DNA from 2 places in the Pseudoalteromonas sp. S327 genome. Region 2 is predicted to be linked to the other one. Evidence: predicted binding sites of a transcription regulator. Region 2 holds the regulator's gene; the other holds the start of a gene.
What was found. Region 2 encodes FliA, which starts transcription of late flagellar genes. Its sites were predicted from a motif close to CTAAAGNTNNNNNNNNNNNNGCCGATA; they were not measured.

Region 1 (18,668 bases), on a different contig from region 2:
TCAGCAGTAGAAATGGACAACGGTATTATCAAGATTGAAAAAAGCTCTGACGCTAAAAAATCAAATGTACCGCTAATTACAGAAAACAGCACTGCATCGGGCGATATGATGATCACCCGTGTGGTACGCGTTAAAAATGTAAGTGTTCAAGAGCTTGGTCCATTAGTACGTCAATTTAGCGACCAAAAAGACGGTGGCCATGTAGCAAACTTTAATGCTGCCAATGTCATGATGCTTACTGGCCATGCAGCGTCGGTTAATCGCTTAGTAGAAATTATTCGCTCGGTAGATCAAGCCGGTGATAAGCGTGTAGATATTGTTAAGCTTAAATATGCAACAGCAGATGATGTAGTATCGGTTGTTGAAAATATTTACAAAGACAGCGGTAAAGGCAGCGTTCCAGAGTTTTTAATCCCTAAGGTGGTTGCCGATGGCCGTACTAATAGCGTAATAGTAAGCGGTGAAGGGCAAGCCCGTACCCGTGCTATAGAACTAATTAAGCGCCTAGATGGCGAACTTGAAAGCCAAGGTAATACCAAAGTATTTTACTTAAACTACGCCAAAGCAGAGGATTTAGTAAAAGTACTGCAAGGCGTAAGTAAAACGCTTGCAGAAGATGGCCAAGGCACAAGTAAAACTCGTACAAACAATAAAAACGATGCCAGTATTGAAGCCCACCCTGACTCAAACTCATTAGTTATTACGGCACAGCCCGACACCATGCGCTCATTAGAGACCGTGATTGATAGGCTCGATATTCGCCGTGCGCAAGTACTTGTAGAAGCGATTATTGTTGAAGTAATGGAATCGGATGGCGTTAACTTAGGTACGCAATGGATTTCAGAAGATGGCGGTATGTTGCAGTTTAATAATGGCTCAACTGTGCCTGTAGGCTCATTAGCGGTTGCAGGTATTCAAGCGCAAGACACCACAACCACACAAACAATAATAGGCACAGAATCAGGTAACGTAACCAGCTACGATGAAACAACTGAGGGTGATTATTCGGCACTTGCCTCGCTACTAAGTGGTGTTAATGGCTTAGCGTTTGGTTTAGTTAAAAACGACTGGGGTGCAATTATTCAGGCCGTTTCAACTGACACTAACTCAAACATACTGGCTACACCTTCTATTACCACCATGGATAACGAAGAAGCGTCGATGATAGTGGGTCAAGAAGTGCCCATTATTACTGGTTCGCAAACAGGCAGTAATAACGATAATCCATTTCAAACCATTGAACGCCAAGAAGTGGGTGTAAAACTAAAAGTAACCCCACAAATTAACGATGGCTCAGCAGTACAATTATTAATTGAACAAGAAGTATCGAGTGTAAGTGGTGCAACCGCTGTTGATATTTCTGTTAATAAGCGCGCCATTACCACAACCGTTATGGCTGATGATGGCGGTATGGTTGTGTTAGGCGGCCTAATTGATGAAGACGTGCAAGAAAGTGTATCTAAGGTACCAATTTTAGGTGATATTCCAATTTTAGGTCACTTATTCAAGTCAACAAATACGACCAAACGTAAGCGTAATCTTATTGTATTTATTCGCCCAACTATTATTCGCGATGGCGTTAATATGAATAAGTTAAGCTTTAATAAGTATAACTTTATCCGTGGCGAGCAAATGAAAGAGAAAGAAGATGGCATAGAGCTTATGCCAAATTCAGATGTTCCTTTACTTCCATCTTGGGATGATGAGCTTATTCTGCCACCAACTTATGAAGAGCACTTAAAGGCATTGAGCTCTAAAGAACGTGCAGAGCGTGAAGATGACTAGCGCAATAGAACAAATAAACGAAGACGTGGTTCATCGTAGTGATGAAACACGCTCTGAGGAGTTACTTACAAGTAACGATTTAGTTGAGTTGCCTCCAAAGCGTTTACCTTTTTCGTATGCGCGCAGAGCGGGTGTACTGCTTAGTAAAAATAATGAACAGCAAGTTGTGTATTACCGCGGCGAGCTAGATGTTGAAGTATTGCTAGAAGTGCGTCGCATTGCAGGTGAAGGCTTTACCCTCGAGCAATTAGCTGACGATAAATTTGAGTTACTATTAGAGGCTGCGTATCAGCGCGATAGCTCTGAAACACAACAAATGATGGAAGATATTGGTAATGAGGTCGATTTATTCTCCCTTGCCGATGAGCTCCCTCAAACCGAAGATTTATTAGCCGGCGATGATGATGCGCCTATCATTAAACTAATCAACGCCATGTTAAGCGAAGCAATTAAAGAAGGTGCATCCGATATACATATCGAAACCTTTGAGCAAGAGCTTGTGATTCGCTTTAGGGTTGATGGCGTATTAAAAGAAGTGCTTAAACCTAATCGTAAGCTTGCTTCGTTACTCGTCTCGCGTATTAAGGTAATGGCGAAACTAGATATAGCAGAAAAACGTATTCCGCAAGATGGTCGTATTAGCCTTCGTATTGCAGGGCGTGCAGTAGATGTGCGTGTATCTACCATGCCATCTAGCTTTGGTGAGCGTGTAGTACTGCGTTTACTTGATAAAAACAATGCTCGCTTAAATCTTGAAGATTTAGGCATGACGCCGCAAAACCGAGAGTTGTTTGCTGATTTAATTAGTAAACCACACGGTATTATTTTGGTTACTGGCCCAACGGGCTCTGGTAAAAGTACCACCTTGTACGCCGGTATGAGCCAAATAAACTCTCGCGATCGTAATATTTTAACGGTAGAAGACCCAATAGAGTACGAAATTCCGGGGATTGGCCAAACACAAGTAAACACCAAAGTAGATATGACCTTTGCCCGTGGGCTTCGTGCAATATTACGTCAAGATCCCGATGTAGTAATGGTCGGTGAAATACGTGACCTTGAAACCGCGCAAATTGGCGTGCAAGCATCGCTTACAGGTCACTTAGTTATGTCTACGCTACACACCAATACCGCCTCGGGCGCAATTACTCGTATGGAAGACATGGGTGTAGAACCATTCTTGCTGTCATCGTCATTGTTAGGCGTGCTGTCGCAGCGCTTAGTACGTACTTTATGTAATAGCTGTAAAGAAGGTCACACTGCTGATGAACGTGAGTGTGAGCTGCTAGGTGTACCGTTTGATAGCGCACCTACAATTTACCGCGCAGTAGGGTGTGAAGAGTGTAACTTTAATGGTTACCGCGGCCGTACTGGTATTCATGAATTACTCGTGGTTGATGAAGAAATACGCGAAATGATCCACAGCGGTAAAGGCGAGCAAAGTGTTGAAAAATACATTCGCCAAAAAAGCCCAAGCATACGCCAAGATGGCTGTAGCCGCGTACTGGCAGGCAAAACAACCCTTGAAGAAATTCTACGCGTTACCCGTGAGGAAGCCTAACCATGGCGGCGTTTGAATACCGTGCCCTTGATGGCCGAGGGAAAGAGCAAAAAGGCATTTTAGAAGCCGATACAGCTAAGCAAATTCGCCAAGCGCTGCGCGAAAAAAAACTTACGCCGCTTGAAGTTGTCCCTGCAGCAGAAGGGGAAAAACAAGCTAGTGGCGCAAAAACGCCGTTATTAAGTCGTTTTTTTAAACCCAGCGTATCAACCTCCGATTTAGCCCTTATTACACGCCAGCTTGCGACGCTCATTCAATCGGCATTGCCAGTTGAAGGGGCTGTCATGGCGGTGGCAGAGCAATGTGAAAAGCCTCGCTTAAAACGTATGCTTATGTCGGTACGTTCAAAGGTAGTAGAGGGTTATACACTGGCCGATGGCATGAGTGAATTTCCACATGTATTTGACGATTTATACCGAGCAATGGTAGCCGCAGGTGAAAAATCAGGGCACCTTGACCAAGTATTAAATCGCCTTGCCGATTACACCGAACAGCGCCAACACATGCGCAGCCAAATTACTCAAGCCATGGTTTATCCTACCATTTTGGTTATTTTTGCTATTGGTATTGTTTCGGTTTTACTCGGTACTGTTGTGCCTAAAATTTTAAAAACCTTCGAAAAAACTAAGCAAGTACTGCCTTGGACAACCGAATGGGTTATGGCAGGCAGCCACTTTGTACAAAATTATTGGTTTATAAGTTTGTTAGTCATTACTGCGCTGGCAGTAGGCATTAAACATGCACTGAAACAACCTAAAATTCGCTTTTGGTGGGACGATCGCGTACTGCACATGCCTGGTTTTGGTAAAGTAGCGCGGGGTATTAATACCGCGCGTTTTGCACGTACGCTCAGTATTTTATCGTCAAGCTCAGTACCGCTACTTGAAGGTATGCGCATATCGGGTGGCGTATTAGCGAATAAAAAAATGAAAAAATCGGTGGCAGATGCTGCCGATAGAGTCAGTGAAGGTGCAAGCCTAAGAGCGGCTTTACAGCAAACTAAGTTGTTTCCGCCGATGATGCTGCACATGATCGCCAGCGGTGAAAAATCAGGTGAGCTAGAACAAATGTTAGAGCGCGCGGCTAATAACCAAGACCGTGAGTTTGAAAGCATGGTAAACGTATCATTAAAATTATTAGAGCCAGCAATGATTGCCTCAATGGCGGTGATTGTTTTGTTTATAGTAATGGCTATTTTACAGCCAATAATGGCAATGAATAAAGCGGTAGGACTTTAAGCTTTAAGGGGTTAGCTAAGTTAGTATTTACTTAGATGACGCCAAATTAAATTATGTTTTTGGAAAATGAGGTATTTACGTGAATAAACAATCAGGTTTTTCTTTACTCGAAGTAATGGTGGTATTGGTTATTATCGGGATGATTATGTCAATTGTGGCGCCTAATATTATGGGCCAACAAGAAGAAGCTGCTATCGATAAAGCACATCTAGATATTCAACAGCTTGAAGATGCAATGAGCTTATACAAGCTTAAAAATAAAAGCTACCCAAGCACAGAGCAAGGCCTAGAAGCATTGGTCAATAAAACCAGCATTGAACCAATTCCTAAGCGTTTCCCTGATGGTGGTTTTGTAAATGAATTACCAGAAGATCCGTGGGGTAACCCGTACCAGCTAATTAGCCCAGGTGAAATTGGCAAGTTTGATATTTTTTCAATGGGACCTGATGGCGAAGCCGGTACCGATGATGATATTGGCAACTGGAACGAAGACGAGCAATAAATGCGACTTAACCTAGTAGTATGGTTAAATACGATTGCACGAGGCTTACTATGCAAGTAAGCCTTAATCGTATGCGCGCCCACCACCGTGGGTTTAGCTTAATAGAAATTTTAGTGGTACTTACTATTATCGCATTTGCGACCAAAATGGTGGTATACAGCTTAGAAGGCGGCGCCGAAGATGAGCTTGATACACAAGCGCTTAGGCTGCATACCACCATTAACATGGCCTCTGAATTTGCTATTTTAAATCAAATAGAACTTGGCTTAATGGTTGAGGAAAACACCCTTGAGTTTTTAGTATTTGATGGCGAAAAATGGATTACCTTTGACCGCGAAGACCTTTACAAGCCTATTGAGCTGGATGAACGGTTAAAACTCACGCTCAATTTAGAAGATTTAGCCTGGTCACAAGAGAACTTACTTGAGCAAGCAAATTGGCGTGAGCTAATGAGCGGCGGCGATGACGATAGCTTATTAGAGCTTGAAAAACTAAAAATACCGCAAGTCCTTATTTTATCATCTGGCGAGGTCAGCGCCTTTCAGCTTATTGTTGAATTAAAAGAGCAAAGCGAGCCTGTGTATTACATTGAAGGGGAATTTACAGCCCCTGTTAATTTGCGAAAAGAGCCATAATAATGAGGCTAAATAAAGGCTTTACCTTACTCGAAGTGCTTGTGGCGTTAAGTATTTGTGCTATGGCTGGGATTGCAGCTATGCAAGCAACCGGCGAGCATATAAATCATTTAACAACACTTGAAGAGCAAACGTATGCATCGTGGGTGGCAGAAAATGTGTTGGTGGTGCAGCGTAGTAAAGGTAAAGACTGGCAGGCTAAAAATGGCGAGCGCGGCAGCGAAGTAATGGCGGGCGTTGAGTGGTTTTGGAAGCAAGAAATAGCAAAAACTGCAGACAAAAGCTTTGTAAAAGTGACGATAAATGTTTTTAGCGACGAAAAATACGAGCAATCGGTGTACGAGCTTTCAACTTATTTAAATAAAGGTAGCTAATAAGTGAAGCAGCGCGGATTTACATTAATCGAAGTATTAGTTGCTATGGCTATTTTAGCGGTGGTGATTATGGCTACTCACCAAATTTTAGACTCAACCACTAAAGCAAAAGAAGCGTCTGATGAAAAAATAGCGGAGCTTAACGGCCTACAAACCGCATTTAGGTTAATGGACCAAGACTTTAGCCAAATGACTCAGCGCACTGTACGTAATGAAGCCGGTGATGCGCAAGAGCAATACTTACTAGCAGGGCGTTATATATTAGAAAGCCAATACGATGGTATTGCGTTTGTACGTGATGGCTGGGTAAACCCTATTAATTTGTTGCCTCGTTCTGAGTTACAAGCTGTAGGGTATAGAGTGCTTAATGACAATTTAGAGCGTGTATACAGAGTGTATGTAGATCAGCTTGATAATATGGAGCCGCGGGTACAAGTTGTTTTAAAAGGTATTGAAGAGCTTAAATTTGAATTTTTAGATGCCAACAACGAATGGCAAGAGCAATGGCAAATAAAAGCCTTACCTAAAGCGGTTGCGGTTACTTTACAACAAATTGAGGCAGAGCCTATTCGTCGTGTTTTTTTAGTACCCGGGCAGGGCAAAAACAGCGGGGAGAGTAATTAATGAATAAGCGCGAATCACGCGGTGCCGCATTAGTTATTGTGCTGTTTATAGTTGCACTAGCCGCGATATTAGCCGTAGAAATGAGTGCTAATTTAATGGTGCAGGTTCAAAAAAGTACTAACCTGCAAGGGCACCAACAAGCAAAGTGGTATGCCTACGGCGGTGAAGAGCTGGCAATAAAGGCACTAAAATTAAGTAAAGACGATGATCCTGACAAAACCTCGTTAGATCAGGTTTGGGCCACACAAGGCGACACCCAATACCCTGTAGATAACGGTACTCTAAGCGGTAAAATTACTGACTTACAGGCGTGTTTAAATTTAAATGCATTAGGGGAAGCGCCAGACCCAAACTCTACCAGCAAAACCAACCCTGCTCATAAAGCACTCTTTGCATTATTAGAAAACATTGAAGATTTACCTGCCGAGGAAAGCGAAGAAGCAATGGCAGACAGTGTATTTGACTGGCTTGATGAAAACAGCATTACCTATCGTTCAGGCGCTGAAGAAGACGAGTATTTATCGCGTGATTACCCTTATATGAGCGCAAATAGTTTATTTGCATCACCTTCTGAGCTGCGTTTGGTAAAAGGTTTTAATCCGCTAGTAATGGAAAAGGTATTACCTTTTGTGTGTGTTATTCCGGGGTCCCCCTTATTATCGATTAACGTCAATACGTTACTTCCCGAACAGGCACTTATTTTAAGTGCCATGATTGACGAATTATCGTTATCGGGCGCAGAGGCCGTTATAGCAGCTCGCTCTGAAACCGGATTTGATAGCGTGGATGAATTTTTTTCCGAGGTACAGCAGCAAGGCGGTACAAATTTAGATTCGGTTAAAGAACTATTTAGTATTAATAGCGAATATTTTAAATTACAAACGCAGGCGACATTTGTCGATTTGCGTTTTTCGATGACCACATTACTTCATGCCAAAAATGGCGAAGTAACGATACTGGCGCGAAAATTTGGAGGCGTACAGTGACAGAAATACTGCTGATCCGCACGGGTCAAACAGAGCAAGATAAATTAAATTGGTTAATTTATTCACCACAAGAACAAGAAATAATTGCCAGTGGGGAATTAACCGATGCGAGCCGTTTAAGTGAGCTAAGTGAAAAAGCGCAAACCCGCGAGGTAGTGGTATTACTGCCTAGCGATCAGGTGCAGCTTAAAACAGTGGCGTTGCCGACTAAGTGGAATCGTAAGTTAGAGCAAGCGTTGCCATACATGCTTGAAGAAGACATTGCGTGCGATATAGACGAGCTATTTGTCGCAATTGGCGAGCCCACTATGATTAATGAGCAGCATGCAATTAGAGTTGCCTTAACTGACCGCGAGTGGTTTGAGGCTTGGCTTGCTTTATTTTCAGAGCATAACTTGGCGGTATACACCATTTTACCTGATGCCCTGCTACTGCCTACAGCCGACGATGATACATTAACCGCCATAGAGCTTAATAATCAGTGGTTATTTAAAAGAGGCGATTGGCATATTAGTGCCGTTGAAAATAGCTGGCTAAGGGATTACTTAAGTGCACTTGGCGAACCGAGTGTAAAGCACTATAGCCCGGCTAATCAGTTTCCTGAAAGTATTAACCTAATTTCGCAAGCAAGCGACTACGATTTACCATTGGCCTTATTTGCTAAACAACTTACCAGCGTTAAATTTAATTTACGCCAAGGCATGTATCAGCTTAAAAAGAAAAGTGCACTGTGGTGGGGTTATTGGAAGGGCGCAGCCATTATTACCGGTGTTGCTTTATTTGCTACCATTGCTATAAAGCTGGTTGAACTAAATCAACTTAACTCGCGTGTTGAGCTTGCTAAAGCCCAGGTAGTGGATAGATACCAAAAAGCATTTCCCGGAACTAAAGTACGTCCTAACTTAATTAAAAGCCAAATCAGGGGCGCGCTTAAAACCATTAATGGCGAAAGTGAAGCTGGGTTTTTAGATTTGACCAGCCAATTGGTTGGCGTGTTTTCGCAAGTAAGCGAATTTACGCCAGAAACCCTACGTTACGATAAACGCCGTAATGAGCTGCGAATACGCGCACGCGCAAAAGACTTTCAAACGTTTGGTAAAGTAAAAAGTATACTTGAGCAACAAGGGTTAACGGTTGAGCAAGGGTCGTTAAATAACGATGGCGATTTTGTAGTAGGCGAAATTAAACTGCGAGGTGCAGTATGAAAAAGCAAATAATGCAATACTGGCGCTCTTTAAAAGAGCAAGAGCAGCAATTGATTATGGTTGCTGGTGGTATATTTGTTGTTTTTGTTTTAGTAATGGGAATTTTTAGACCTCTAAATAACGCTATAGATAAAGCCAAAAAGTCGTATGTCACTCAGCAAGAGCTGCTCGTATGGGTTGATGAAAGCATAGTAAAGTTAAAAGCGGCGGGTAACACGCAGGCAATTAGCAATCAAAATATTAGCCAAGTGGTTAATTCAACGCGTAGTCGCTACCGTATTACTATTAGTAAAATGCAGCCTAACGATAACTCGTTACGTTTAACGCTTGATTCGGTAGAGTTTAATCAATTAATAGAATGGTTAGACGAACTGGTTAATCAGCATGGCTTAACAGTAGAGAACCTTGATTTAAGCAAAGATGATAAATCAGGGTTTGTACGTGTAAGCCGCTTAGTACTAGAGAAGTAATTAATGAAAAAAATAATAATATTATCAGTGGTATTTTTTATTAGTTTTATTGTGTTTTGCATAATGAAATTACCAGCGGCCATTGCGTTAGACCTAGCTAAGCCGTACTTACCAAAGCAGCTTGAAATAGGGCAAACCGTAGGGAGTGTATGGCAAGGCCAAATGATGCAAGTGCGCTATCAAGACGAGCAGCTAAATAATGTACGCTGGGATATTGCTGGCTGGCAGTTATTTACGGGTAATTTAAATGCTAATTTAAAATTTGGTAATCCGCGTGAGCGTAGCGATATTTCGGGCTATGCTGATGTGAATTACGGATTATTTAATAATGTGGTTAAAGTTACCGATGGTATAATTCGCTCGACCGTAGAGCGTGCCATGCAACGTATTGCACTACCTATACCAGCTACGGCTAAAGGTCGAGTCATTTTAGAGCTTAACGAGTACACCTCAGGTGTGCCTTATTGTGAGTCATTAAAAGGCGAGATTGCCAGCCCAAATATAGATGTTAAAGGCTTTAATGGCTGGTTTAATATAGGCCCACTGAGTGGCATGTTAAGCTGTAAGTCGGGCGATATAGCTATTTTGGTCGACCCAGATAACACGTTAGGTCTTGAAGCCGACGCAACACTTAAAGCTAACTTTGACTTTAAAGTAGCAGGCTATGTTAAACCTGATGCTAGCTTACCAAAAGATGTACACGACGCGGTTAAGTTTTTAGGCCGCCCCGATGCACAGGGCCGCTACCCACTAAATTTTTAATGTAATAAAAGAGATTTAATGCAATTACCACAGTTTAACGAGCAACACGCACAGCAATTAAGTGCATTTTTAAGTACTCAACCTCAGGCTATGTCCTTAACACAAAGCCAAGGCTATCTATTTGGGGTTATTTGTTCGCCAAGCCCATTAGAAGTTCACCAGTGGTTAGCGCATATAGTGCCTAATACGGCTAACGATTTAGACGAAGAAATACTGTTTTTATTTATGGCGTTGTACCATCAAATTAGTGAGCAAGTATTTGAAACCGGTTACAAGTTACCCGCCAATTTTGACCTAGACTATACCCAAGCGTGGAGTGAAGGTTTTTTACGTGCTACTCAAGAATACGCACAACCTCTATTAACAGCTCCCGCTTTAGAGCCTCAGTACAAAGAAGCACTAGAGAGTGCACTAAGTACGCTTAGCTTTTTTGCTGTTGATGAGCAAACAAGAGTGCAAATTGCGCAGCAAAATAGTATGACACTCGAAGCTTTATATCAGTATCAGTACGAATCAATGGGCGACTTTGCATTAGGCTTTGCCGAGCTTATTGAGGTGGTAGCCATAAACAGTGGGCTGATTACAGATGAAGGGTGGGAAGAGTAGCCTTTAGGTATATTAAACGGCGCTTAGAATAATTAAGCGCCAAGTTCTAAAATAATATCAGTGCAGCCTTTTTTACACTTAACAACGCCTTTACCCGGCTCGCTGGTGGCTAAATCGAGTGTTAACACCTCGCCGCACTGCTCACAATGCAAGGTTTTTCCTTGCGATAGCTTTTTAAGTATTGTGCGCTGTTTATGAAAAGAGTCACTCGCTTTTTTGTTTAACTGCGAAAAATCCACTACTTAGCTCTCTTTTGTTCTAATGCATCCGATACAATTTTACACACTGTATTTAAACGCTCTTCGTAAAAATATAAATTTAGGTCGCGCTCGCGGCAATAACGTAAATGAAATAACTGCACTGAATCATCAGTGGTAAAGGTTTTTTCAATATATTCGTGTTCAGACTCAGAGAGCTTTAACGCACTGCTAATGCGGTTTTTAGCCATATTGGCTGCTGGGCTACGGTTTATTTTGCTCGCATCACTTAAAAAACCCACACCTTCACCTAATAGCTTTTCGCGGGGCTCTTTAACTAATGGGTGATCAATAGTAAAAAACGCAAGGATCAGAATAACCAATATAATAAACTTTTTCATGAATGCGTAAACCTTGATCTTAATGGGGTAAATTTAGCAAGCAGTGTAATAAACTGCATTTTAAAAGCAAGTAACTGAGATGAATAAATTATTAGCAATCTATACCTGTAATTTTAGCCAGTATTGTTATAATAGCCAACAGCAGTTAGATATTTCTGAAATATCTGAAAGTATTCAAACAGCTGATTATTTAAACTAATCACACTTACCATTAACGAACTACAGTTACAGTATAGAATACGCACATATTGCTACGTTTTTATTTCCAAGCGGCGTTGAGGAACTTCGATGGACAAGCAAATTAAAGTAAAGAATATACCTGCAGAGGTTAAAATCCAACAACCGGATTTAAGCCGTCAAGACGACAGGTTTAACCCACGTAACCGAATTTATGTTCGCTCAGTAAAAGGGCTTCATCAGTTACTTAGACAGCGTATAGGCTTTTTAGGCATGCTTGCCTTTATGCTTTTGCCTTGGATAAATTTTAATGGCCAGCAAGCTGTGTTATTTGATTTAGTAGGCCAAAAGTACAATATTTTTGGGCTAACGCTGTGGCCGCAAGATTTCACTATATTAGCCTTTATATTTATGTTGGCCGCGTTTGCACTCTTTTTGGTCACTACCTTTTATGGCCGAGTATGGTGTGGCTATACTTGCCCGCAAACTGTATGGACCTTTATATTTATTTGGTTTGAAGAAAAGTTTGAAGGCACAGCTAATCAGCGTAAAAAGCTAGATCAACGCCCGATGGATTTTGATAAGTTTTGGCGAAAAACAGCAAAGCACACCAGTTGGGTTTTATTTGCCTTATATACGGCGATTTCGTTTGTCGGATACTTTACGCCTATCCGTGAATTACTCCCTGACTTTGTGACCTTTAATGTAGGTGGTTACGCGCTGGTAAGTATTATTTTCTTTGCAGCGTGTACTTACGCTAACGCAGGGTGGATGCGTGAAATTATGTGTTTACACATTTGCCCCTATTCACGTTTTCAATCAGCTATGTTTGATAAAGACACTTACACCGTAACGTACGATGAAAAACGCGGCGAAAGCCGAGGCCCACGTTCGCGTAAAATTGCCCACGAAGATTTAGAAATGGGCGATTGCATAGACTGTAACTTGTGTGTACAGGTGTGCCCCACAGGGATAGATATTCGTAATGGTTTGCAAGCCGAGTGTATAAACTGTGGCGCATGTATTGATGCCTGCGATGGTGTAATGGATAAAATGGATTATCCGCGGGGTCTTATTTCTTATACTACTGAGCGCAATCTCGAAACACCTGAAAATAAAACCAACCCACTGCGAGCTAAAATCATAGGTTACACGGTCATACTGGTGGTGCTTACCAGTGCGCTGGTGGCTAACATTGCATTTAGAAAGCCTATGGACTTTGACATAATACGAGACCGTAACCAACTGTATCGTGTTGACTTTAATGGCTTGGTAGAAAACACCTATACATTAAAAGTAATCAACAAGGCGCAGTACGAGCAAACCTTTAATATTGATGTTCAAGGCCTTGAAAACTTTAAGTACATTGGCAAGCAAACATTTACAGTGCAAGCAGGGCAATCGCATAATGTGCCACTGTCACTTGTGATGGACCCGTATGATTTAAAAGCGCCAATGACGGAGTTTAACTTTGTACTTTCACCGGTTAATGACCCCGATGAAAGCATTTCGCAACCGAGTAACTTTTTTAAAGCGCGATAAACACACTAACAAAAGCGGGGTAACCCGCTTTTTACATTAAGAAGCCCATGAGTAAATTTAGTTTTGAAGATTTAACGCCCGACTTAATTCTCGATGCAATAGAAAGCGTTGGTATATATGCAGAGTCAGGTTTATTAGCACTTAATAGCTACGAAAACAGAGTCTACCAATTTAAGGCGGAAGATGGCCTGCGCTACGTTGTTAAGTTTTACCGACCAGAGCGCTGGAGCAAAGCGCAAATACAAGAAGAGCACGACTTTGCATTTGAATTAGCTGAGGCCGAAGTACCCGTTGTTGCACCCATTAAGCGCAACGGAGAAAGCTTATTTGAGCACCAAGGTTATGTATTTGTGTTATTTCCAAGTGTAGGCGGGCGGCAGTTTGAAGTTGATAACCTGGATCAGCTTGATGTAATGGGTCGTTTAATTGGCCGTATGCATCAGGTGGCTAAAAGCAAAGCCTTTGAGTACAGACCTACCTTTAGCTGCGAAGAATATTTGCATACAGCTAAAGTTCATCTGCAAAAAAGTAATTTGGTACCTATGGGGATCAGCACGGCTTTTTACACCATATTGGACTTGGTTATTGAACAAGCGCAAGCACAGTATAAAAATGTGCAAGGGATCCGCTTACATGGTGATTGCCACGCAGGTAACATTTTGTGGGCAGGCGAAGCACTTATGTTTGTTGATTTAGATGACGCTCGTCAGGGGCCGGCCATTCAAGATTTATGGATGATGCTCAGTGGCGATCGTCAAACACAGCTGTTACAGTTAGACACCCTTGTAAATGCGTATGAAGAGTTTTGTGATTTTGACCACACTCAACTCAAATTAATTGAACCGCTTCGTGCAATGCGTATTATTCACTATATGGGTTGGGTAGCTAAACGATGGAGTGATCCTGCGTTCGTACGGAACTTTTCATGGTTTGCTGAAGACAAATACTGGGAGCAACAAATTTTAGCGCTTAAAGAGCAGTTTGCAGCACTGCAAGAAGCTCCGCTGAAGTTATTGCCATAAAATTTTATTTAAAAAGTACACGAGATACCAATGCTTAAAAAATTGAAACTGAGCCTACTACTTTTATGTTTACCATTTGCAGCCCTTGCTGCACAGTTTGAAGCCGATAACCAGTATACTGTTATTGATGTAGAAAAAAGCGCAGAGCCGCAAGTAACCGAATTTTTCTCGTTTTACTGTCCGCATTGTTTTAAATTTGAGCCTGTTGCAAAGGCAATTGAAAAAAGCCTACCTGAGGGCACTGAATTTATAAAAAATCACGTTAACTTTTTAGGCGGTGTATCACCACAGGCGCAAAGCAACTTAAGCTACGCCTACTTAATCGGTAAAAAACACGGTCAAGCACAAAGTATCAGCGACCAAATTTTTAAAAGTATTCATGTACAGCGCGCACCTTTAACGCAAATGAAAGACGTTAAAAAATTGCTTGAAGTTAACGGTATCGATAGCGCAACGTTTGATCAAGACATTGCCAGCATGCCAATTATTTCAGCTGAGCGTGCAATGCAAGATAAACAAAACAAATATTCAAAACTAGGTGCGCTAACCGGTGTGCCTACCTTTATCGTAAACGATAAATATAAAATAAACATTAACACCATTAATAACCAGCAAGAACTGAATGAGTTAGTTGCTTTTTTACTAACACTTTAATCTCGGAGAACAATAACAATGATCAAATTAGTTAAAGCAGGTTTACTTGCATTACTACTGCCTATGGCTGCGAGCAGTGTAGCCGCCACTTATGAAGAAGGCGTACATTACGATGTGGTTGCAGAGCGCGCGACTAAAAAGCCAGAAGTAAAAGAGTTTTTCTCATTTTATTGCCCTGCTTGTAATAACATGGAAGCGTTAATTGGTGAGTTTAAGCCGAAGCTAGATAAAGACGTTAAATTTAAAAAGAGCCATGTTGATTTTGTCGGTGTTCGCGATCCAGAAAACCAACAAATGATGAGCCAAGCGCTAGCAACCGCGGAAGTACTTCCGCAAAAAGATAAAATTGTTGCGGCTATTTTTAATCACATTCACACTAAGCGCGCTAAATTTAACGAGCTTGCAGATGTAAAAGATGTATTTGTAGCGCAGGGTGTTGATGGCGATAAGTTTGATAAACTATACAAAAGCTTCTCGGTACGTACATTAAGCTCTAAAATGAAGCGTGACCAAAATTACTTTAAAGAAAAAGGCGCGCTACGTGGCGTACCAACCTTTATCGTAAATGGTAAATACAAATTAAATCTAGGCCGTGAGTCTGGTATTACCGCGCCAGAAGATATTAGTAAATTAATTAACTATTTAGCGAACAAGTAAGGTTTGCTAAAACAAAAAAAAGCTCCGTAAGGAGCTTTTTTTATGGAAGTGATTTAAATTTAACTCACTATTTTCTTTGTAAGAAAACACCCGATTCTATGTGGTGCGTATAAGGGAACTGATCAAATATCGCAAAGCGCTTAACATTGTGAGTACGGGTTAAATGATCTAAATCGCGCTCAAGCGTTTCTGGGTTGCACGATATATAAATAATGTTCTCGTAGTTGGCTACTAAGTCACAGGTAAGGGTATCCATACCTGCGCGTGGAGGGTCGACTAAAATAGTTTGGCAATCGTAACTTTTTAAATCTATCCCCTCTAAACGCGAAAAGGTACGTTCACCATTCATTGCCTGGGTAAACTCTTCACTCGACATACGAATTATATCTAAGTTATCTACCTTATTTTTAGCAATGTTGTATTGCGCCGAATGCACAGAAGACTTAGATATTTCAGTAGCCAATACGCGATTAAACGAACCCGCCAATGCAATAGAGAAATTACCATTACCACAGTAAAGTTCCAGCAGGTCATTACTCAGTGGTTTACATAAGTCTTGTGCCCACTCCAGCATTTTTATATTTACTTTAGCATTAGGTTGCGTAAAGCTATTTTCTACTTGTTGATAAATAAGCTCCTGGCCGTTTACGGTTAAACGCTCAGTAACAAAATCATTGCCTAGTACTTCTTTTTGTTTGCGCGCACGACCAATAAAGTCAATATTGTATTTACTGCTCAGTTTTTCTTTCAGGGCTTTTATTTCAGTTAGCCACTGCTCATCGAGTGGCTTGTGATAAAGCAAGCTTACTAAAATCTCGCCACTTAATGACGATAAATAATCGATTTGAAACAGCTTACGACGTAATACTTCACACGACTTTAAATTATCAATCATCACCTGCATAACTTCACCAACTAATGGCGCGGCAGGGTCAAAGGTGTCGACGCGAATTTTTTCTTTCGTGACCTGATCAAACATAATATGAAATAGATCATCCCCATCGTGCCATACTCTAAATTCAGCACGTTGGCGGTAGTTAATTGGCTCTGAGCTAAACACCTCTAACGCTTGCACACCAAATCGCTTAAATTGCGACGTAATACGCTGCTCTTTTTCATTTAGCTGCGTATCGTACTGTGTGGTATCTATTTTAATCACTGCCATTAATGCTACTACCTTATCTATGAGATCTATTTATCGGCGCTATTGTAGGGAGCGAGCAGTATTTGTCTAGTTTTGCTGATAATAAAGTTGCTGTTTTTTTAAACATGCACTTTAGTTTTGTCACTATTAGCCGATAATAAGCTAAGTACGTAACGGAGGTGGATCATGAAAATCGGTAATTATGGCTATACGCCAAACAACAACGTAAACAAATTCAATAATAAAGAGGCGCTACAGCAGCCAACAATCCAATCTCCGCAAGAAAGTTCATTACAGCGAGGCAGAGAACTTGCTGCAAAAGTGCTTGGCGACAAAATGGCAGAGCAGCTAGGTTTACCTGTTGAGCAAAAACAAGCCGATAAACCTTTATTCGATTTTGATGAAATAGTAAAAAATGTACTCGACTTTGTATCTGGCGCAGTTAATAAAGCCAAAGCCAATGGTGCCGATGACGATAAATTAAAAAATATGTTAGATGATGCGCGCACAGGTGTTCAAACCGGTATAGACGAAGCGGTTGATGAGCTAAAAGGCACCGGTGTATTTAACGAAGAAATGCAAGAGGGCATCGACAAGTCAAAAGAAGGCATTTTTGAGGGGCTTGATGAGTTTGAGCAAACCCTATTTAACCCACAAGCGGCCAGTGTTAGCGTAAGCCAAGCACAATATGTAAGCATGAGCAGCAATGCCGAGTATAAGTTTACAACGGCCGAAGGTGATGAAGTCAGTATTAGCTTTGCTGATGCATATGAGTCTCAAACAGCGAGCGGGTATCAACAAAGCAATAACAGCGAATCGTTTGCCAGCTCATCGTCGCAATCTCGAGAGCTGTCTTTTTCAATGTCAGTTAATGGTGATTTAAACGAACAAGAGCAAGATGCTATTAATGCCATGATGGAAGAGCTACAAGGTGTAAGTAAAACATTCTTTAGTGGTGATTTGGATGAAGCATTTGAAAAAGCACAAGAGCTGAGCTTAGGCAGTGAGCAACTCGTTGCATTTTCAATGGATCTTCGCCAAACAAAAACAGTCGCTACCGTTAAAAGTTATGAGCAATATCAGCCAAACCCAACAAAAGAAGTAGCCGATGCGATCGCACCTTTTAATGACGATCTAAAAAATGCATTTGATAAAGCATCGCAACTAGGCCTACAAGATCAGCTTGCCGGTATTATAGAGTGGCTAAACCAAGATCAAGCAGCAGTCGATCAGCTAGTTGATTACACCCAGGCAATGTTTGAAAACCTAAACCAATTAAATTCAGCGGGCGACGCACTCGACGCGCTAAAGTCTGAGCAAAGCTAAACTACTTTCTTTTATAAATACCTCATGGCAAACTGCCGTTCTTAATAAACAGTAGGAACCAAAGTTTGTCAGCCCACATAATGGTATTTGATTCAGGTATAGGTGGCACCACCGTGCTTGAGCATATTCAAAAGCGTATTCCAGATGCACAGTACAGCTACTTTATGGATAATGCGTTACTCCCTTATGGCGCGCAAACCCAGCAAACTATTATAGGGCGTTTATGCTCACTCATTTATTTTATTGAGCAAAACGGGCTTAATGTCGACCTTATTGTTATAGCCTGCAATACAGCCTCTACATCAGCCTTAAGTGAAGTACGCAAAATTACATCAATACCTATTGTCGGCGTAGTGCCAGCAATAAAGCCTGCTGCTGAAGTAACTCGCACAAAGCACATCGGCTTATTGGCAACCCCCGCCACAGTTGCAAGCCCCTATACTCATACATTAATAAAAGAGCATGCCAGCAACGTAACAGTGAGTTTATATAGCAGTGTTGAGCTGGTGGCATTGGCAGAGCAGTTATTTTTCACTCAGCAGCTAGATACACTCAAACTGCATAAAGAGCTTACGCGTTTGCGCATTAACTCAGATATAGATGTACTTGTACTAGGCTGCACACATTTCCCAATTCTTAGCGATGCTATACAAGCGTACTTTAATAACGCAGTGCAATTACTCGATTCAGGCGCGGCCATTGCTAGCAGAGTAAACTACCTACTAGAGCAGCATAACTTTGGAAATAAATTTACAGACAAAAAAAAGCCGCTGCAATATTATGCAACGGCTGATGTTTTG
Region 2 (14,505 bases):
AAAGCTCGAAGATGCTAAAAAGAAAGGTCAAATAGCACGCTCAAAAGAGCTAGGGACTATGTTTGTACTTATTTTTTCTGCAATTTCGTTGCTGTTATATGGGCCCGAAATAGGCAAAGGCTTATACAATATTATGGGTAGGATGCTGTCTTTAAATCGCAGTGAAACCTACGACACCACTAAAATGTTTGCGGTGTGGAGTGAGGTGGCCAGTGCGCTGCTGTTTCCAGTGGCGATGTTTGTTTTAATTATTGTTATTGCAGCATTTATAGGAAATACCTTACTCGGCGGCTTTAATTTTAGTTGGGAAGCTGCAGCACCTAAGCCCAGTAAAATGTCGCCAATAAAGGGTTTTAAACGCATGTTTGGCCCACAAGCAGCGATAGAGCTTGTAAAGTCTATATTAAAGTTTGCGCTGGTGGCTATTTTTGCGGTGTTTTTGATTCAAACTTTTTTTGATGAAATTTTGCATTTAAGTATTGAAAGCGCACCTAGTAATATAATTCATGCCCTTGAAATGCTCTCGTGGATGTTTTTAGGGTTGTCGTGCACTTTGGTGATTATTGCCGCAATAGATGCGCCTTATCAAAGTTATAACCACAACAAACAACTTAAAATGACCATGCAGGAGATCAAAGACGAGTACAAAAACTCAGAGGGTGATCCGCAAATTAAAGCGCGCATTAGGCAAACACAAAGGCAAATGTCGCAGCGAAGGATGATGCAAGATGTCCCCGATGCCGACGTAATTGTAACCAATCCTACTCACTATTCTGTGGCGCTAAAATACGATACTGAGCGAGCAGGTGCACCGATTGTACTTGCCAAAGGGATAGATGAAATGGCTATGCAAATTCGTAAAATAGCCAAAGGTAACGAAGTACCGATTGTAGAATCCCCTATGCTTACGCGGGCGCTTTATCATACTGCTGAAATAGGCCAACAGATCCCAGATCAGCTATTTACCGCTGTAGCGCAAGTTTTAGCCTATGTATTTCAGCTTAAACGCTTTAAAAAAGGTCGCGGAAAGCGCCCCATCCCTCTTAAGTCTAAACTGCCTATTCCGGATGATTTTAAATACGATTAGGGTAAGCTGAGCTAACCACACTTTACAGGGGCGCCTTGCCTAAATATCAACACGGGGCTGAAAATTCAAACCATAAAGCCCATACGCTCTTGTCTCTCACTTGCTTTAAATTTTGCATCAATACTCAATGAATCTATTGCTGACTCTATACTTGGAATAGTTATTGCTATTTCAGGCTAGTGTCAATTTATTGAATTGTAGAGTTATGGATTTTAAAGCGGTATTACAACAACTTAACAAAGATAAAAAAGAGTATGCCAAAGGTGTTGGCACACCGCTATTAGTACTTGCAGCGCTGGGTATGGTTATTTTACCGCTGCCACCATTTCTTCTTGATATATTATTTTCATTTAATATTGCTCTTGCCTTGGTTGTTTTACTGGTGACTGTTTACACCATGAAACCTCTCGAATTTGGCATGTTTCCGGCGGTACTGTTAATCGCTACAATTATGCGTTTAGCCCTAAATGTTGCCAGCACACGCGTGGTGCTCCTTGAGGGTCACAACGGGGGCGATGCGGCTGGTAAGGTAATTGAAGCGTTTGGCTCAGTGGTTATTGGCGGAAACTACGCGGTAGGTTTAGTGGTGTTTTTAATTTTGATCATTATAAACTTTGTAGTAATAACCAAAGGTGCAGGGCGTATTTCTGAAGTATCGGCTCGTTTCACGCTAGACGCTATGCCGGGTAAACAAATGGCGATAGATGCCGACTTAAACGCTGGCTTTATTAGTGCAGAGCAAGCACGTGAGCGCCGCAGTGAAGTAACCCGCGAAGCTGACTTTTACGGCTCTATGGATGGGGCGAGTAAGTTTGTAAAAGGCGATGCCATTGCCGGTATCGTGATATTAATTATTAATATTGTTGGCGGCTTATTTGTGGGCATGATCCAACACGACTTGAGCTTTAGCCGCGCAATGGAAGTATATACTTTACTTACCATTGGTGACGGCCTTGTGGCGCAGCTTCCTTCATTATTACTCTCTATTGGTACTGCTATTGTTGTTACTCGCCAAAACGAATCACATAACATGGGTGAGCAATTTAAAGCCCAATTAGGTAACGAAAAATCATTATTTATCGCCTCAGGTATTTTAATCATTATGGGGTTGGTTCCGGGTATGCCTCATATTGCTTTTTTAAGTTTAGGCGCACTACTTGGCTACTTAGCTTATTTTACTCAGCAGCAAAAATTAAAAGCCGCTGCTCTAGCAGCCCAAGAGGCTGAAAGTGGTGCCGTTGCCGGTACTGGCGTTGCAAACAAGCAAGAGCAAAAAGAGCTTGGATGGGACGATGTACAACAAATTGACGTTATTGGCTTAGAAGTTGGCTACAGGCTTATTCCGCTTGTTGACCAATCTCAAGGTGGTGAGCTGCTCAACCGAATTAAAGGGGTGCGTAAAAAGTTATCTCAGGAGCTTGGCTTTTTAGTACCGCCTGTACATATTCGCGATAACTTAGAGTTAGACCCTAATGCGTACCGTATTACCATGATGGGTGTTTCAAGTGGTGAAGGCGAGCTCAAACATGGCGATGAACTGGCCATCAACCCAGGGCAAGTATTTGGCCCTATTAAAGGGGTTGAAACCAAAGACCCTGCATTTGGCTTAGATGCGGTGTGGATAAAGCCTGATCAAAAAGACGAAGCACAGTCACTAGGTTACACCGTGGTTGATTCAGCCACTGTGGTCGCCACCCACATTAGCCAGTTATTAACTAACAGTGCCGCATTATTGCTAGGGCATGAGGAGGTTCAAAACCTGCTTGATATGTTAGCAAAAAGCCATCCACGTTTAGTAGAAGGGTTAGTGCCAGAAGTACTACCACTGACAACCGTTGTAAAAGTACTGCAAAATTTATTAAACGAAGGTGTGGCTATTCGTGATATGCGCTCTATTGTTCAAACCCTTGTAGAGTACGGCCCACGTAGCCAAGATGCCGATGTTTTAACAGCTGCAGTGCGTATTTCGCTGCGCCGTTTAATCGTACAAGACGCTGTGGGCATGTCATCAGAAATCCCTGTCATAACCTTGGCGCCTGAGTTGGAACAGATGTTGCATCAGTCATTACAAAATGCAGGCGACGAAGGTGCCGGAATAGAACCAAGCCTTGCTGAGCGACTTCAAACATCATTAAACGAAGCGCATCAGAATCAAGAAATGGCCGGAGAACCTTCAATATTGCTAACGTCAGGAATGTTACGCACTGTGTTATCTCGTTTTGTTAAGTACACCATACCGGGTTTAAGGGTGATGTCTTATCAAGAGGTACCAGATGAAAGACAGATCAAGATTGTCAGCTCAGTAGGCCAACAATAAAGATTTTAACAGGGGTTGAACCATGAAGATTAAACGTTTTTTTGCTAAAGATATGCGCACCGCACTGAAAGAAGTTAAAGATGAGTTAGGTGTTGATGCCGTTATTATGTCGAACAAAAAACTCGCTAATGGTGTAGAAATTGTTGCCGCAGTAGATTACGACAAAGCAGCCCCTAAAGCCGCAGCGCAACCACAGGCAGCGCCAGCTCCTCAAAGAGATGTTCAACAAAACGCTCATAACTTTGTAAAGCCAGAGCCGCAGCGTGCGCAACCTGAGCCACAAGCAGCAGTCGCCGATAGCTTACAAGCGTTATTAGAGCGTCAGTCGCCGCGTCCTCGCTCTCCTGAGCTTGCTTCTATGTTTTCGCAATCAGGTATTGATACATCTGAGCATTATCAAGAGCCAGCACAGCCACGTACTACAAATATGTTTGCACGCGAAAATGGAGCGCCAAAACGCATGCAAACCCAAGCTGACAGCTTAGGCTTTGATGACCTAGATCAAGATTTTGACGAGCTAGATACGGCGGTTGCACCGCGTAGCCAAGCTAATAATAACGAAAGCGCTCAAATGAGCGCAATGCGTGATGAAATGAACGCAATTCGCCAGTTACTAGAGCACCAAGTATCGGGTTTAATGCAGCAAGATATGGCGCGTCGCGACCCAACACGTGCATGCATGATTGATCGGTTAGTTGGCATGGGGATAGATAAAGACGTTGCAGAGCAAATGGCGTGTTTTATTCCTGATGACGTATCGCGCCAGCAAGGTTGGAAGGCATTATTACAAATGGTTGAAGATCAAATGCAGACCACCAATAATGAAATTCTTCGTCAAGGTGGTGTGTACGCACTTGTAGGGCCTACTGGTGTAGGTAAAACAACCACAGTTGCTAAACTTGCAGCATTAGGGGCACAAAAATATGGCGCCGATAAAGTCGCCCTAATAACGACTGATACCTACAGAATAGGTGCTTATGAGCAGCTTGCTACGTATGGCCGTATTATTGGTTGTGGTGTTAAACAAGTAAAAGATGCCAATGAATTAGCTGAAGTTTTATATCATTTACGTAATAAGCGTCTAGTATTAATTGATACAGCGGGTATGAGTCAACGTGATTTACGCTTAACTGAACAGCTAAACACCTTAATGCGTAACCAAAGAGTAGATATACGTAGTTATTTAGTATTAAGTGCTACTGCACAAATAAATGTTCTACAAGAAACGGTGAGACATTTTAAAAAGGTTCAGCTAAGCGGTTGTATTTTCACTAAGTTAGATGAATCATTAAGTTTAGGTGAGATTATTAGTATAGCGATTCAAAATCGTCTTCCGATAGGGTATCTTACTAATGGTCAGCGTGTACCAGAAGATATTCGCGTTGCAAATGCTGAAAAACTAGTAAAAAAAGCTGAGCAATTGTATTTAAAAAGAGCAAAAGCACAACATTCAAGGCACCAAGCGGTGGCGCCAAGCACAGTAGGGATGTATGATTAACACAGTATTAGATCAAGCAAGCGGCCTGCGCAAAATGAGTCAAAACAATAACAACGGCGTAAAAGTTATCGCTGTCACTGGCGGTAAAGGAGGGGTGGGTAAAACCAACGTCTCTTTAAATACTGCTATTGCTTTAGGGCAGCAGGGTAATCGTGTATTAGTATTAGATGCCGATTTAGGCCTAGCTAATTGTGATGTAATGCTAGGACTACGTGTTGAAAAAAACTTATCTCACGTCCTTTCAGGTGAGTGCGAACTTGACGAGATTTTAGTTGAAGGCCCAGGCGGTATTAAAATCGTGCCTGCTACATCAGGCTCGCAAAATATGGTGGAGCTAACCCCATCTGAGCATGCTGGGTTAATTCGTGCCTTTAGTGAGCTTAATACCGAATTTGATATTTTAATTGTAGATACCGCCGCTGGTATTTCTGACATGGTGCTGAGTTTTTCTCGTGCAGCGCAAGATGTCATGGTGGTGGTGTGCGACGAGCCGACCTCTATTACTGATGCCTACGCGCTTATTAAAGTACTTAGCCGCGAGCATGGCGTTTATAAATTTAAAATTGTTGCAAACATGGTGCGCAGTATGCGCGAGGGTCAAGAGCTTTTTGCAAAGCTCTCTAAAGTAACAGACCGCTTTTTAGATGTGTCTATGGAGCTTGTTGCGACTATTCCATATGATGAAAATATGCGTAAATCTACGCGTAAACAAAAAGTAATTGTCGATCTTTTCCCTAATTCACCAGCAGCAGTTGCGTTTAAAACATTAGCGACAAAAGCAGTAAAATGGCCTATACCTAATCAACCTTCAGGACATTTAGAGTTTTTCATTGAGAAGCTAGTAAACGGCTGATTATGACAACATCGGTGAAAAGAGCTATGGGATATCAATCAACACAAAATCTAAATGTGATTGTTGAAAAACACGCGTCGCTTGTCAAAAAAGTGGCGTGCCATTTAATAGCTCGTCTTCCTCCTAGCGTTCAGCTTGATGACTTAATCCAATCGGGAATGATTGGCCTTATCGAGGCCTCAAAAAACTTTGACGCCAGTAAAGGGGCAAGCTTTGAAACGTTTGCTGGTATTCGTATCCGCGGCGCTATGCTTGATGAAATGCGCAGAGGGGATTGGGCACCACGTTCGGTGCACCGTAAAAGCCGATTAGTAGCCGAAACTATCACAGAATTAGAAAATAGCTTAAATAGAGAACCAAAAGATACTGAAGTAGCTGAAAAACTTGATATTTCGCTAGAAGAATACCATCATATTTTAAATGATGTTAATTCCAGTAAAGTGCTTGGTATAGAAGACCTAGGGGTAGATGAAGATGTTATTAGCCCAGCAGGTCAAGATTTAGCGCTAGACAAACCATTTAATAATGTTAAAAATGAACGGTTTAATAATTCATTGTTAGAGGCAATAAAGTCTTTACCAGAGCGAGATGCAATGGTGCTTTCTTTGTATTACAACGATGAAATGAATTTAAAAGAAATTGGGCATATACTCGATGTAAGTGAATCGCGTGTAAGTCAGATACATGGTCAGGCGATGATTAAGCTCAAAGCAAAAATCAATGACTGGATAAACTAGTAGTAAGTAAATTATAGGTTAAGACCTCACCGGAGGATGTTTTGGATAAAAACATGAAAATTCTTGTTGTTGATGATTTCTCTACAATGAGACGTATTATAAAAAATCTGTTGCGTGACCTAGGGTTCACGAATGTTCAAGAAGCTGACGATGGTTCTACAGCATTACCTATGTTGCAAAATCAGGTTTTTGACTTTGTTGTAACCGATTGGAACATGCCAGGCATGCAGGGTATTGACTTGCTAAGAGCCATTAGAGCTGACGAAAAATTAAAACATATTCCGGTTTTAATGGTGACGGCAGAAGCTAAAAAAGAACAAATAATAGCGGCAGCGCAAGCAGGTGTTAATGGCTATATTGTTAAGCCATTTACTGCTGGTACTTTGAAAACTAAATTAGAAAAAGTGTTTGAACGCTTAGGTTAATGAGAGGAGAGGCTTATGTCAGCACCAGCTGCGCCTCAAATTACTTTAGAACAAGCTCGTCAGCTCGTCGTTTTTTTAGAAAACGGTGAGCAAGATAAAGCAGATCAATTAATTTTAGATACTGCCTCTCAAGAGCAATCGCAGCTTTTTGCTGAAGTAGGTAAGTTAACACGCCAATTACACGAAGCCCTTAAAAGCTTTGAACTTGATACGCGTTTAACCGATTTAACCACTGATGCAATTCCGGATGCGAAAAAGCGCTTAAACTATGTCATGGAAATGACAGAAAATGCAGCTAATAAGACAATGGATGCGGTCGAAGCAAGCCTGCCTATTGCGCAGCAGCTAGCAGATGAAATTGCACATATTAAGCCTACTTGGGATAGGCTTATGAACCGCGAAATAGAGCTGGGCGAGTTTAAAACCTTATGCCACAGCATCGACAAGTTTATGAACAGCTCTCATCATAAAACCGATGAGTTGCAAACTTTAATGACCAATGTACTAATGGCGCAGGATTTTCAAGATTTAACCGGCCAGGTTATCCGCCGTGTAATTGAATTAGTCAGAGAAGTAGAAGAAAGTTTAATCCACCTTTTAACAGCATTTGCTGCACAAGATGACAGCATAGCTGAAAGTAAAGAACAACAAGAAACAGAAGAACTGGTTGCCGCACAAACATTAGCAGGTCCTGAAGGCCCTATTATTGATAAAGAGTCGCGAAATGATGTTGTATCTGACCAAGACGAGGTCGATGACCTATTATCAAGTTTGGGCTTCTAAGAGGAGAGTAACTGCATGAGCTTTGAAGTCGATGAAGATATTTTACAAGACTTTCTTGTAGAGGCTGGAGAAATCCTAGAGCTTTTATCTGAACAGTTAGTTGAGCTAGAAAATAACCCAGAAGATACTGAGTTACTAAATGCTATTTTTAGGGGCTTTCATACCGTAAAAGGAGGGGCAGGCTTTTTAGCTATGACTGAGCTTGTTGATGCCTGTCATGGTGCTGAAAACGTATTTGATCTCTTACGCCAAGGGGTTAGAACTGTTAATTCAGAATTAATGGATGTGATTTTACAAGCACTAGATACCATTAATGAAATGTTTGCCACTATTCAAAATCGCGAACAGCCAGACCCAGCAGACCCTCAATTATTAGAAACTCTTCATAAACTTAGTCAACCGCCTACGGATGACGAGCTTACTGAAACAACCCCCGAAGTTGTTGAACAAGAACCCGCAGCTCCCGTTAGCGCAACAGATGATGAAGACCCATTTGCATTTGATGAACTATTTGATGTGGCAGGTTCAAGCCCTTCAGCAGATAGCACGCAAATTGACGAAATTACAGAAGATGAATTTGAAAGCTTACTCGATGAGTTACACGGCAAAGGCCAAAGCCCGGTGTCGCAACCAAGTGCAAGTGCAGAGCCAGATTCAAGTTCAGATATTACCGATGATGAATTTGACAGTTTATTAGATGAATTACACGGTGTAGGTAGTTTTGGTCCGGTTGCAGGAGATACTTCAAGCGGTGAGCCAGAAGTAAAACACACAGCACCACCAGCGGCTGTTGCAAATGATAGCGGTGATGATGAAATCAGCGATGATGAATTTGAAGCACTGCTTGATGAACTGCATGGTAAAGGCGCCGCACCAGAATCAAAAGAAGCTGACACACCTGCACCGCAGCCACCTAAGGCTGCACCTGTAGCACAAACGCCAGCAAAACCTACGCCAGAAAAGCCTACGCCAGCACCTGCAGCAAAACAAGCTCCGGCGGCTAAAGCCGCTGCGCCTACACCTAAAGTGGCTGAAAAACCAGCGAGTAGCGCTGCACCTAAAAAAGCTACGCCTCCACCTGCTGAAACCACAGTACGTGTTGATACAAAGCGTTTAGACCAAATAATGAATATGGTTGGCGAGTTGGTATTAGTACGAAATAGGTTGGTTAGTTTAGCGACCAATACAGACAGTGAAGCGATGGGTAAGGCGATATCAAATCTTGATGTGGTCACTGCTGATATTCAAGGTGCAGTAATGCAAACGCGAATGCAGCCTATCAAAAAAGTGTTTGGCCGATTCCCTCGCGTAGTACGTGACTTAGCCCGTAGCTTAAATAAAGAAATTGATTTACAGCTTGTAGGTGAAGAAACCGATTTAGATAAAAACTTAGTTGAGGCACTGGCCGATCCGTTGGTGCATTTAGTACGAAACTCAGTTGACCACGGAATTGAAATGCCAGCAGCGCGTGAAGCTGCGGGTAAGCCTAGAACCGGTAACGTTACATTATCGGCTTCGCAAGAAGGCGACCATATTTTGTTAACCATTAAAGATGATGGTGCAGGTATGGATGCGGAAAAACTGAAAAAAATAGCGATCAGTAAAGGCGTTATTGACCATGATCAGGCAAGTCGCTTATCAGATACAGAAGCGTATAACTTAATATTTGCACCAGGCTTTTCGACCAAAGAAGAGATATCTGATATTTCTGGCCGTGGCGTAGGCATGGATGTAGTAAAAACTAAAATTACGCAGCTTAATGGCTCTGTGAGTATACAGTCAGAGTTGGGCGTAGGGACTATTTTAGAGATAAAAGTACCATTAACACTGGCTATTTTACCTACGCTGATGGTTATTGTTGGTGAGCAAACGTTTGCGTTACCACTTGCTGGTGTGAGTGAAATATTCCACTTAGATTTAACCAAAACCAATGTGGTAGATGGCCAGCTTACAATTATTGTTCGTAAAAAAGCGATACCGCTATTTTACTTAGAGCATTGGCTAGTTAAAGGTGCTGATTGTTCTCAGCGAAAAGCGCAAGGTCATGTGGTAATTGTACAAATAGGTACTCAGCAAGTTGGCTTTGTGGTTGATTCATTAATTGGCCAAGAAGAAGTTGTTATTAAGCCTCTTGATGCGTTATTACAAGGTACGCCTGGAATGGCTGGTGCAACAATTACATCTGACGGTGGTATTGCGCTGATTCTGGATGTACCTAATATGCTTAAGCATTACGCAGGATAAAATGTAGGCATACCTGTGTATGCCTACACATAAATTTAATAAGAGAGCGCAATGGCCGTAAAAGTTTTAGTTGTTGACGATTCCAGTTTTTTTCGCCGTCGAGTAAGCGAAATTCTTGAACAAGACAGCGGTATTGAAGTAATAGGTTTTGCTGTTAACGGTAGAGAAGCCGTAGAAAAAACAGCGCAGTTACGTCCAGATATGATCACCATGGATGTAGAAATGCCTGTGCTTGATGGTATTAGCGCAGTAAAAGAAATTATGGCGAGTAACCCAACGCCAATACTTATGTTTTCTTCATTAACTCGCGACGGTGCAACCGCAACTTTAGATGCACTTGATGCCGGAGCTATGGACTTTTTACCGAAAAAGTTTGAAGACATTGCACGAAATAACGAAGATGCAATCAAGTTATTGCAAGCCAAAGTGAAGGAAATTGGTCGCAGGCGTGCTCCACGCCCTGTTAGGCCATTAACATCAAGTAAGACAACTGCTGCACATGCAAGCAAACTTGCCACAACAAGCTCATCGCTTAAACAACCTGATAGAAGCTTTCAACGTGCCGCCCCAGTGCAGACAACAACTACACCCAGTATGCCCACGCGTGCCAGCGGTAAACACTATCAAATAGTGGCTATTGGCACTTCAACTGGCGGGCCAGTTGCTTTACAAACCATATTAACCCAATTACCTGCTAACTTTGCACACCCTATTTTGTTAATTCAGCACATGCCAGCAGCATTTACGCCTGCGTTTGCGGCACGTTTAAATAGCCTTTGCAAAATACGCGTTAAAGAAGCGCAACAAGGTGACAGGCTAGAAGCCGGCACAGCCTACTTAGCCCCTGGTGGACAGCAAATGATGGTAGAGGGGCGAAGTGGTAACAAAACGCTGCGTGTATTTGAAGATAATAGTGAACGTATAAGCTACAAACCAAGCGTTGATGTGACTTTTGCAAGTGTTGCCAAAAGCTACCAAGGAGATGTACTTGCTATTGTTTTAACCGGCATGGGCGCTGATGGACGTGATGGCGCGCGAATGCTTAAGCAATCTGGCGCAACAATTTGGGCGCAAGATGAAAAAAGCTGTGTGGTATACGGTATGCCTCAAGCCATTGCCAACGCTGGGCTTGCCTCTGAGCATTTAGCGTTAAACGACGTAGCAGCAAGATTAAAAAGAGAGACTGGTTGTGGATAAGCTCTCAGTTTTAGGGTTAATCATTGCGCTGGGCGCTATAGCGATTGGTTACTCTTTAGAGGGTGGCGTTGTCACGGCGTTATTTAATGGCCCTGCACTTATTATTGTACTTGGCGGCACCTTAGGGGCTGTTATGTTGCAAACGGCGACAAGCACCTTTAAAAAAACGCTAAGCATGAGCCATTGGGTGTTTTTTTCACCCCAGTACAATATTGAGCAAGCCATAGAGCAAATTAAAACGTGGTCGCATAAAGCTCGCCAGGAAGGGTACTTAGCGCTTGAAAAAGAGGCACTTAGTCACCCAGATCCTTATGCAGCAAAAGGGCTTAGTTTACTAGTGGATGGGTGTTCGGAGCAAAAGCTACGCGACACCTTAGAAATAGATTTAATGCTTGAACGAGACCGCTTACTTGAAGCAAGTAAAGTGTACGAAGCCATGGGCGGATATAGCCCAACTATAGGTATTTTAGGGGCTGTACTTGGTCTTATTCAAGCAATGTCATTTATTACCGACCCTCAAAAGCTAGGTGCAGGGGTCGCCACCGCATTTATTGCAACAATATATGGGGTGGGTTTAGCTAACTTATTATTTTTACCTATGGCCAATAAGCTTAAGCAGCGAGTAGAGCAAAAAATGCTTTACCATGAAATGATGGCCGAAGGGGTGATTGCTATAAGCCTTGGCGAAAGTCCTATTAACATAGAATTAAAGCTTGAAGCTTATCGCACAGAGCGCCCTAATGTCGTGGTAGAGTAACTTTTATGTTACGCCGGCGCTTACGTCAATCAGCTGAAAAAAATCAACATACAGAACGTTGGTTAGTCTCTTATGCTGATTACATGACCATTATGTTTGCCTTTTTTGTGGTTATGTATGCCATTGCCATAAATAAAGAAGAAAGCTTTCAAATCCTCTCAGACTCCCTAGAACAGGTTTTTGACAAGTCAGCAAGGCAGCAATCGCAACAAGGTGAGGGCGTGACAGGCGAAGGGCTACTTACTGACCGTGTTACCCCTGAGCAAGAGTTATTGTACGGTGAGAGCATTCAAAAACAGGAGTCTGGCCCAGAGCTGCTAGATGGACATAGTGATACCAGCAATATAAAACAAAAACATTTAGGTAAACCACTCGATAGTTTGTTAACTAAATTACATTCAGCACTTATTGATGAAATTCGTGATGGAGAAGCCAGTTTAGAGCTTAACCAAGATTGGCTTATTATTGAGCTAAGTTCAGGAATGCTGTTCTCAAGTGGTAGCTCTGTGGCCCACGCGCGAGCTAAGCAAGTCGTAAAAATTGTAAAAGATATTATTGCCCCAGTAGATAACTACATAAGGGTAAGAGGTTACACAGATAACGAAAGTATTCGCAATGAAATGTTTCGCTCTAACTGGGAGTTGTCAGTTGCACGGGCGACCTCTATTTTAGTTGAATTAGAAACGTTAGGAATTAACCCAGCGCGAATGGCAATCGAGGGGTATGGGCAATACTCACCTTTTGCCGATAACGACACCGCAGCGGGTCGAGCAGAGAATCGTAAAGTTGTTATTGCGCTTTCTAAGTATGGCTTAGTACAACAAACCACCGAAAATGAAGCTGAGCCTGATGAGCAAGTGCAACAAGCTGCGCCTGAGCCAGAGGTGGAACTTCCCTCTGATGATAACTCTATTAAAATAATTCGTTTACCTCATGGTGGCATCAGAATCACCACGCGCAATGAACAGTAATTAGGACTTAATGTGAAGATTTGGACAGTAGCAAATCAAAAGGGCGGTGTAGGTAAAACCACAACGGCTGTCAGTCTTGCTGGTATTTTGGCCTTGCAAGGTAAACGCGTATTACTCATTGATACCGACCCTCACGCCTCACTAACGTACTATTTTGGTATTGATTCTGAAGATTTAGAAGTCAGTGTGTACGATATTTTTGCTCGCGGCACCTCAATGCAAAGTGAAGAAATACTTCAAGCATTGTGCCCCTCTACCATGGAAAACCTAGATATATTGCCCGCGACGATGGCTATAGCAACCCTCGATAGAAGTATGGGTAATAAAACGGGGATGGGCTTAATTTTAAAAAAAACACTTGCAAAAATTAGTGAACATTACGATTATGCGCTGCTTGATTGCCCGCCAGTTTTAGGTGTTTTAATGGTGAACGCATTAGCCGCCAGCGAACGTATTTTAGTGCCTGTGCAAACTGAGTTTTTGGCGCTCAAAGGGCTTGATAGAATGATGCGCACTATGGAGTTAATGCAAAGCTCTCAAGCGAAACAGTACCAATATACTATAATCCCTACTATGTATGATAAGCGCACTAAAGCGTCGCTTGAAGCCTACAAAACGTTGCAAAATACATATAAAGATAAAGTATGGCCAGGGGTGATCCCCGTTGATACAAAGTTTAGAGATGCAAGCCTTGCACAAAAGGTACCCATAGAGTTTTGCCCACGTTCACGTGGGGTCTACGCTTATAAAGCGTTATTAGATTATTTAATTGGACAAGGTTAATGAATGAGTAAGCAATTATTTGCTAATGAAAAAGTAATGACTCAATACTTAGGGGCGCTATTATGCGAAGACGAACCTGAGGAAAACCTTGAGCCTGTAGCAAAGCTACTTGAGCAAGTACCTAGTGCCTTACAAAACGACGAAGTACTTTTAAAGCCTAAAGCACAATTAAAAGTAACCGAGCAGCTTTATTCTGAGCAAGTAAAAGAGAGTAATAGCGAGGCTGACGCCACTATTTCGCCACCTGCACCTATTGAGCCTGAGCCAGTAGAGACAGCTGAGGTGCAAACCCAGTTAAGTACAGAACCTGCCCCTTTATTACATAGCCAAGAAGATTACTTTGAAGGTGAATTTCAGGCTCTGTTTTTTGAAGTGGCTGGTTTAACATTGGCTGTTCCTTTGAAAGCGCTTGGAGGAATTCATCAATTAGGTGAAGTAAATCATTTATTTGGTAAGCCAAAGTGGTTTAAAGGCGTTATGCTTAATAGAGATGAAAAGCTAAACGTAGTTGATACTGCCCGTTGGGTAATGCCTGAAAAGTACGATGAAAAGTTAGAGGCGTCTCTTAATTATCAGTATTTAATAACCCTAGGCGATAGCAACTGGGGTTTATTGGCCGAAAAGTTAATAAATAACATTACATTGAGTAAAGAAGATGTAAAATGGCGAAAAAACAGTGGCAAACGCCCTTGGCTTGCCGGTGTTATTAAAGAAAAAATGTGTGCTTTAATAGATGTAGATAATTTAAATGCACTATTAGAAAAAGGCTTAGATAGCCGTCAGTAGTAACGACCATTACGGGGTAACAGCATGAGCGAAGATAGACTATTATCAGCGAATAAAAACGCAGATA

Region 1: a site for FliA is predicted at 16,673-16,699, ahead of CWB60_RS16330 (DUF5610 domain-containing protein). Genes of this name have one in related genera too.

The regions. Positions count from the first base shown of each region.
Region 1 is NZ_PNDP01000054.1:842-19,509, reverse strand. Features, by position in the region: gene gspD (type II secretion system secretin GspD) at 1-1,785, shown strand, start outside; gene gspE (type II secretion system ATPase GspE) at 1,778-3,346, shown strand; gene gspF (type II secretion system inner membrane protein GspF) at 3,349-4,584, shown strand; gene gspG (type II secretion system major pseudopilin GspG) at 4,664-5,086, shown strand; gene gspH (type II secretion system minor pseudopilin GspH) at 5,137-5,721, shown strand; gene gspI (type II secretion system minor pseudopilin GspI) at 5,724-6,095, shown strand; gene gspJ (type II secretion system minor pseudopilin GspJ) at 6,099-6,719, shown strand; gene gspK (type II secretion system minor pseudopilin GspK) at 6,719-7,705, shown strand; gene gspL (type II secretion system protein GspL) at 7,702-8,910, shown strand; gene CWB60_RS16380 (type II secretion system protein M) at 8,907-9,380, shown strand; gene CWB60_RS16375 (type II secretion system protein N) at 9,384-10,142, shown strand; gene CWB60_RS16370 (UPF0149 family protein) at 10,161-10,748, shown strand; gene CWB60_RS16365 (hypothetical protein) at 10,781-10,987, opposite strand; gene CWB60_RS16360 (hypothetical protein) at 10,987-11,346, opposite strand; gene ccoG (cytochrome c oxidase accessory protein CcoG) at 11,635-13,065, shown strand; gene CWB60_RS16350 (serine/threonine protein kinase) at 13,113-14,087, shown strand; gene CWB60_RS16345 (thiol:disulfide interchange protein DsbA/DsbL) at 14,118-14,741, shown strand; gene CWB60_RS16340 (thiol:disulfide interchange protein DsbA/DsbL) at 14,760-15,398, shown strand; gene trmA (tRNA (uridine(54)-C5)-methyltransferase TrmA) at 15,466-16,563, opposite strand; gene CWB60_RS16330 (DUF5610 domain-containing protein) at 16,729-17,868, shown strand; gene murI (glutamate racemase) at 17,934-18,668, shown strand, end outside.
Region 2 is NZ_PNDP01000005.1:45,087-59,591, forward strand. Features, by position in the region: gene flhB (flagellar biosynthesis protein FlhB) at 1-1,087, shown strand, start outside; gene flhA (flagellar biosynthesis protein FlhA) at 1,293-3,404, shown strand; gene flhF (flagellar biosynthesis GTPase FlhF) at 3,427-4,902, shown strand; gene CWB60_RS02960 (MinD/ParA family ATP-binding protein) at 4,895-5,755, shown strand; gene CWB60_RS02965 (RNA polymerase sigma factor FliA) at 5,782-6,492, shown strand; gene cheY (chemotaxis response regulator CheY) at 6,534-6,917, shown strand; gene CWB60_RS02975 (protein phosphatase CheZ) at 6,933-7,700, shown strand; gene CWB60_RS02980 (chemotaxis protein CheA) at 7,716-9,944, shown strand; gene CWB60_RS02985 (protein-glutamate methylesterase/protein-glutamine glutaminase) at 9,996-11,141, shown strand; gene CWB60_RS02990 (flagellar motor protein) at 11,134-11,898, shown strand; gene CWB60_RS02995 (flagellar motor protein MotB) at 11,904-12,869, shown strand; gene CWB60_RS03000 (ParA family protein) at 12,882-13,652, shown strand; gene CWB60_RS03005 (chemotaxis protein CheW) at 13,656-14,438, shown strand; gene CWB60_RS03010 (chemotaxis protein CheW) at 14,463-14,505, shown strand, end outside.